Halobaculum roseum: one gene and its partner. Each later gene encodes a partner of the first gene's protein in a complex. Links are inferred from orthologs where the notes say so. Each region holds a gene or a part of one and is shown in the gene's direction. Other genes may lie near its edges.

The links.
Region 2: the proteins of fen (region 1) and K6T36_RS08130 are in contact, whole or in part, in a crystal structure (PDB 1RXZ), measured with the Archaeoglobus fulgidus proteins. The link is inferred for Halobaculum roseum from one-to-one orthologs. Residues at the interface, in WP_010877775.1 of Archaeoglobus fulgidus: Lys326, Ser327, Thr328, Gln329, Ala330, Thr331, Leu332, Glu333, Arg334, Trp335, Phe336; in WP_010877842.1 of Archaeoglobus fulgidus: Asn43, Val44, Ala45, Met46, Pro120, Arg121, Pro123, Leu125, Gln151, Met192, Ser194, Asn218, Tyr219, Pro220, Ile237, Leu238, Ala239, Pro240, Arg241, Ile242, Glu243, Ser244.

The regions. Positions count from the first base shown.
Region 1 is NZ_CP082286.1:435,870-439,016, forward strand. The notes cover bases 50-2,975. They hold fen (flap endonuclease-1), read left to right. Parts: upstream 50-986; coding sequence 987-1,964; downstream 1,965-2,975. Other genes in these bases: K6T36_RS02265 (class I SAM-dependent methyltransferase), read right to left, coding at 50-213; K6T36_RS02270 (GNAT family N-acetyltransferase), read left to right, coding at 280-897; K6T36_RS02285 (HpcH/HpaI aldolase family protein), read right to left, coding at 2,294-2,975. Outside these bases: more of K6T36_RS02265, read right to left, coding at 1-49; more of K6T36_RS02285, read right to left, coding at 2,976-3,094. UniProt on the Methanocaldococcus jannaschii protein: Structure-specific nuclease with 5'-flap endonuclease and 5'-3' exonuclease activities involved in DNA replication and repair.
Region 2 is NZ_CP082286.1:1,606,649-1,609,863, reverse strand. Bases 66-3,059 are described here. They hold K6T36_RS08130 (DNA polymerase sliding clamp), read left to right. Parts: upstream 66-1,187; coding sequence 1,188-1,931; downstream 1,932-3,059. Other genes in these bases: K6T36_RS08120 (hypothetical protein), read right to left, coding at 2,613-3,011; K6T36_RS08125 (HAD family hydrolase), read left to right, coding at 1,969-2,589; K6T36_RS08135 (DNA adenine methylase), read left to right, coding at 204-1,073; K6T36_RS08140 (hypothetical protein), read left to right, coding at 66-103. In the rest of the region: more of K6T36_RS08140, read left to right, coding at 1-65; K6T36_RS08115 (MFS transporter), read right to left, coding at 3,152-3,215.

The DNA.
Region 1 (3,147 bases):
CGCGGAGTAGTCGAACACGGTCGCGTCGATCCGCAGGTCCCGGAGCGTTCGGCTCGCGCGGCCGGTTCCGCCGCCCAGGTCCACGACGCGTTCGAGCGGGCGGTGCGCGAACGCCAGTCCCGCGCGCAGGTCCTCGGCGCGCGCCGGCGGCATGAACACGTCGTACAGGGGGGCGATCCGGTCGAAGAAGCCCACGTCGCCGTACCCGAACATGCCCGACCCGACGGGGCGCGAGAGATTAGGCGTGGCGCTGAAGTCGCGGCCGCGCGTAGCCGACGCGTGGAGTTCCGACTGCTCGGCTGGCCGGAAGACGGGGTCGTCCTCCGACTCGACCACCGCGAGTACGCCTACGCGGGGAAGTTCGTCATGTCGAGCACCGGGAAGGCCTTGGCCGTCGATGGCGAAGTCGCCGATACCGCCGACGGCGGCGAGACCGACGACGACGCCGTGTTCCGGCTCCCGGACGACCCGAAACGGGAGTACGTCGCGCCCGCGGGAGCGGTGGCGTTCAACGATGACCGAAGCGACGCCGACGCGCTGTGGCTCCGCTACGTGACCGTCCGCCGCGGGCGACGCGGAGAAGGGATCGGCCCGCAGCTGTGCGCTTTCGTCGTCGCCCGCGCCGCCGAGCGTGGCTACGAGCGCGTCCGCATCGCCGTCAACAACGCCTACAGCTACGAGGCGCTCCACAAGGTCGGGTTCGCGTGGACCGGCCGCGAGACGGGCATCGCGGAACTCGTGCTGGAACGTCCCGCCCGCGAACCCGCCGTCGTCGACTCGGATACCTACCGAGAGGGGTTGGCGACGATCGTCGCCCGCGACGACGTGGACGACGGCGAGCGGACGTTCGCCGAGCGCAAGCGAGAGCGCGGGCCGCCCGCGGTCGATGTCGCCTGAGCGATCGCCGACGGTTGCCGACGGTCGCGGACGGTCGTCGCCGGCGGCGACTCGGGAGCTTCAAACGCCACGGGCCCCACACGCCGACAATGGGAAACGCGGACCTGCGTGACATCGCGCACATCGAGGCGGTCGCCTTCGACGACCTTTCCGGGGTGGTCGCCGTGGACGCGCACAACTGGCTGTACCGCTACCTCACGACGACGGTGAAGTTCACCAGCGACCACCGCTACACGACCGACGCGGGCGAGGAGGTGGCGAACCTCATCGGCATCGTGCAGGGGCTGCCGAAGTTCGTGGAGAACGACCTCACGCCGGTGTTCGTCTTCGACGGCGGCGTCACGGACCTGAAGGACGACGAGGTGGCGAAGCGCCGCGAGGCCCGAGAGCAGGCCGAGGAGCGCAGGCAGGCGGCCGAGGAGCGCGGCGACTCCGTGGAGGCCGCCCGGCTGGAGGCGCGCACGCAGCGACTCACGGACACGATCCACGAGACCTCCCGGGAGCTGCTCCGCCTGCTCGACGTGCCGGTCGTCGAGGCGCCCGCCGAGGGCGAGGCGCAGTGTGCGTACATGAACCGCGTCGGCGACGCCGACTACACGGGAAGCGAGGACTACGACACGATGCTGTTCGGCGGGCCCCGGACGCTCCGCCAGCTCACCTCGAAGGGCGACCCGGAGCTGATGGACCTGGAGGCGACGCTCGCCGACCACGACATCACCCTCGAACAGCTCGTCGACGTGGCGATGCTGTGCGGGACGGACTTCAACGAGGGCGTCACGGGGATCGGCCCGAAGACGGCGCTGAAGGCGGTGAAGGAACACGGCGACCTGTTCGCGGTTCTGGAGGCACGCGACGCCGAGATCCCGAACGCCGACCGCATCCGGGAGTTCTTCCGCTCGCCGCCGGTGACCGACGACTACGACCTCGACGGGACGATCACGCCGGACGTGGACGCCGCCCGCGCGTACGTCGTCGACGAGTGGGAGGTCGACCCCGACGAGGTCGAGCGCGGCTTCGAGCGCATCGAGGAGGCGCTCACGCAGACCGGGCTCGACGACTGGACGTAGGCGGCCCGTATGACGGCCGCTGTTCGGGATCGATGCGGACCACGCTCCGACGCTTTCGGTCGGATCCGATGGGATTAACACTGCCCGCCGGATAGTCGAAGACGCGCTCGGTTGGTGTAGTCCGGCCAATCATGTTGGCCTTTCGAGCCGACGACCAGGGTTCAAATCCCTGACCGAGCACTACAGCGAGCGTCGAAGACGCGAGCGAAGCGCGCAGCGTCGGGATTTGAAGTAGACGGGACGCAGCGACCGAGCGGAGCGAGGTCGACCGTCCCGGCGTGGTTCAAATCCCTGACCGAGCACTTCTCGCGAACGGCTCCCGATCAGCCTTACCTCCCTTCACGCGGACCGTCGTAGGCGTCGAGCCAATCCCCCACCACCGACTGGACCGCCCCTGCGGTGCTCCCCAGATTGAGGATCCGGTAGCCGTCGTCGACCTTCTCGTTCACGTCGTCCATGCCGAAGCCGAGCCCGCCGACCGGAACGTCCGCCTCCAGCGCCGCGGTGCGGACGCGTTCGACGGCGTCCTGAACCTCCGGGTGGTCGAGTTCGCCCGGGTGGCCGAGGCCCACCGACAGGTCGAGCGGGCCGATGAACACGAACCCCAGATGGGGGACATCGAGGATCGATTCGACGTTCTCGACGGCCTCGACCGTCTCGACGGTGGTGCCGACGAGCGTCTCGCGGTCCTCCGCCTCGACGTAGTCCTCCTTGAGCCCCCAGCGACGCGCGCGCGGCGCGGCCAGGCCGCGGTCCCCCGGCTCGCCGTCGTAGCGAAACCGGGCCGACCTGACGGCCGCCTCCACCTCCGCGGCCGTCTCCACCCGCGGGAGAAACAGCGACCGGACGCCGAGATCCAGCGCCTTCCGCACGAGCGTCGGCTCCGTGTCCGGGAGGCGCACGAGCGGCTCGATCCCGGTTCGCTCGGCCGCCCGCAGGAGGCCTTCGACGGTCGCGCCGTCCCAGGGGTCGGGCCCGCCGTGCTCCATGTCGAGCCAGACGAAGTCCAGCCCGAGCTCCCCGTACAGTTCGACCATCGAGGGATCGTACGTCGAGTCGAGCACGCCCAGCGCGACGCCGCCGTCCTCGATCCGGGCGCGTAGGCCGTTTCGGGGCTCCGAGATCGTCATGCGTTCGGTTCGACGGCGTGTCGGAAAAGCGCCCCGCGGATTCCAACCGGGCG
Region 2 (3,215 bases), 1.2 Mb from region 1 along the record:
CCACACCTGGCCGGAGTCGTTCGGCGGGTTGGTCCTCGGCGTCGCGGCGCTGGCGGCGTACGCGTCGGTCGCGGGCGTCGACGGCCCGGGACGGGCCGCGTAGCCGCGGAGACATCCCTGCGCCGGATGCACCACGCGTCCGGGTCGCCGACGCGACGCTTGCCAGCGTTTAAGAACGCCGCCGCGCGAGTGTCGCCAACAGGATGGTCGAGCCGATCCTCAAGTGGGCCGGCGGCAAACGCCAGCTGCTCCCCGAGATCACGGGCCGGTTCCCCGTCGAGTTCGAGCGGTATCACGAGCCGTTCGTCGGCGGCGGCGCCGTCTACTTCCACCTCGAACCGGAGGGCGGCTCGATCAACGACCTCAACGACCGGCTGGTGACGCTGTACGAGGTCATCCGCGACCGCGATCCCGAAGCCCTGATCGCGGAGAACAGGTCCCACGAGCACGACGAGGAGTACTACTACGACGCCCGCGACGAGTTCAACGAGCTCCACGAGCTCGACGACAAGACCGCGGACGAACGGCTCCGGGAGGCGTCGCTGTTCGTCTACCTGAACCGGACCTGCTTCAACGGGCTGTACCGCGAGAACAACAGCGGCGAGTTCAACGTCCCCGTCGGCCGCTACGCCAACCCCGACTGGGTGCAGGCCGACCGGATCCGCGCGCTCCACGACGTGTTGCGGGACACGGCGATCCACAACGGGGACTTCGAGTACGTCCGCGAGGAGGCGTCGGAGGGGGACCTCGTCTACTTCGACCCGCCGTACGAGCCGGTGTCGACGACCGCGGACTTCACCGACTACCACGCCGAGGGATTCGACAGAGAGGATCAGCGACGCCTGCGCGACCTCGCGGTCGACCTCGATGCGATGGGCGTCTCGGTCGTCCTCTCGAACTCGCCGCCGGTCGCGGAGCTGTACGAGGACGCCGAGGCGTTCACCGTCCACGTCGTGGAGGCGACGCGGGCGATCAACAGCGACGCCGACAACCGCGGCGAGGTCGCGGAGGTGCTGATCACGAACGTCCCCGAGGCCCGACAGCGACGGACGACGCTGTCGACGTTCGAGTGAGACGCGGGGGGACGCCGCGGCGTTCGTCCGGGGAGGCGTAACGGCGTCCGCCGGCCGAACGTGGGCGACCCGAACCGCGGGTATTTTTATGGGCACACCCGTACCCCGCGATATATGTTCAAGGCCATCGTGAGTGCGTCTACCCTCCGCGACGCGCTCGACTCGGTGAGCGTGCTGGTCGACGAGTGCAAGATCCGGCTCAACGAGGACGAACTCGCGATCCGCGCCGTCGACCCGGCCAACGTCGGCATGGTCGATCTCACGCTCGAGGCCGCCGCGTTCGAATCCTACGAGGCCGACGGAGGGGTCATCGGGGTCAACCTCAACCGCCTGGAGGACATCGCCGGGATGGCGAACTCCGGCGACCTCGTCCAGCTGGAACTCGACGAGGAGACCCGCAAGCTCCACATCCAGATCGACGGCCTGAGCTACACGCTCGCGCTCATCGACCCCGACTCGATCCGCCAGGAGCCGGACATCCCGGACCTGGACCTCCCGGCGGAGATCGTCGTCGAGGGCGCCCAGATCGCCCGCGGGATCACCGCCGCCGACATGGTGTCGGACCACATCCGCCTGCGCGTCGACGAGGGCGAGGAGGCGTTCTTCATCGAGGCGGAGGGCGACACCGACGACGTGGACCTCCGGCTCGACCGCGAGGACCTCATCGACCTGCAGGCCGGCCCGGCCGACTCGCTGTTCAGCCTCGATTACCTCAAGGACATGAACAAGGCCATCCCGAAGGACGCGGAGGTCCGCGTCGAACTCGGCGAGGAGTTCCCGGTGAAGCTGCACTACGAGTTCGGCGAGGGCATGGGACAGGTCACGTATATGCTCGCGCCGCGCATCCAGAGCGACTGACGCCCCGCGGAACGAACACCGCTCACCGAACGCTCCCGTGACCGTCGACACCGCCATCTGGTTCGACCTCGACGGCACGCTCCTGCGGTTTCCCGAGTACGGCAGGGTCGTGGCGCGCGCCTGCGGCGCCGTCGGCGTCGACGCCGTCGGCGACTTCCGTGAGGTCTACGACGACGCGTTCTTCGAGCACCTCGACGCGCTCGATCCCGAGCCGTACCGCCGCGCGGCCGCCGCCGGGCTCGCGGCGGTCGGCAGTGACGCGGACCCGGCCGCGTTCGTCGCGGCGCTGCGGGACGCCGAGTACGACACGATGCCGGCGCCCCCCGCCGTCCGGGAGACGCTCGCGGGGCTCTCGGGCGAGGAGGGCGTCGCCGTCGGCGTCTGCACGAACGGCGTGAGCGACTGGCAACGGGGGAAGCTCCGCGCGGCCGGCCTCGCGGAGTACGTCGACGCGACCGTCGTCAGCGACGAGGCGGGCGCGCACAAGCCCGACCCCGCGCCGTTCGAGCGCGCCGAGGCGGCGATCGACGCGACCCGCCGGGTGATGATCGGCGACGGCGAGGACGCGGACGTGGCGGGCGCCCGCGAGCACGGCTGGGAGGCGGTCCACGTCGAGGGTCCCGCGGACGTGCCGGAGGCCGTCGACTCTGTTCGATAGCCGACGCGGGAGTCACCCGAAACTCATCCTCGGTCGCGTTCCCGAGCGACCGGGTTCGATCCGGACGGCCCGGCCCGACCCGCGTCGCCCGTCCGATCGCCACACCCGCCGACGAGCGCGGCGCTCGCGAGACAGGCGGCCGCGGGCGCGAACGCGAAGCCGACGGTCGCCGCGGCGACGGCCGCGACCGCGCTCGCCGCCGCCGCCGCGCGCCACAACAGCCAGCCGCGGTCCGTCCACGCGGCGCCGGCCCCGACGACCGCGGCGGCGACCGCCCCGACCGCCAGTAGCGCCGCGAAGGGGTCGACCACCGCCCGCGCCGACGGGAACGCGAGGGCGGATCCGACCGCGACGGCCGCAGCGAGCGCGCTCAAGGATCGACTCACCGTCCGCTTCGGGGTGGAGGGACGCCCCGTGTGCATACCGGCCACTCGCGCCCCGCCGGCTAATACCCCCGGGGACGTTCCCGGCCGGCTGTGGTTCGAGTCGGGCCGGCCGTGGTGCGCGTCGGAGGGTTCGTGGAGCGCGTCGAGTCGACCGTGCCCGGTGTCCGGTCCGCTACTCACCACGCCCCCGTGGACTCGGTCGCCGCGCCGCGGGCCAGCACCCACACCACCGGAACCAGC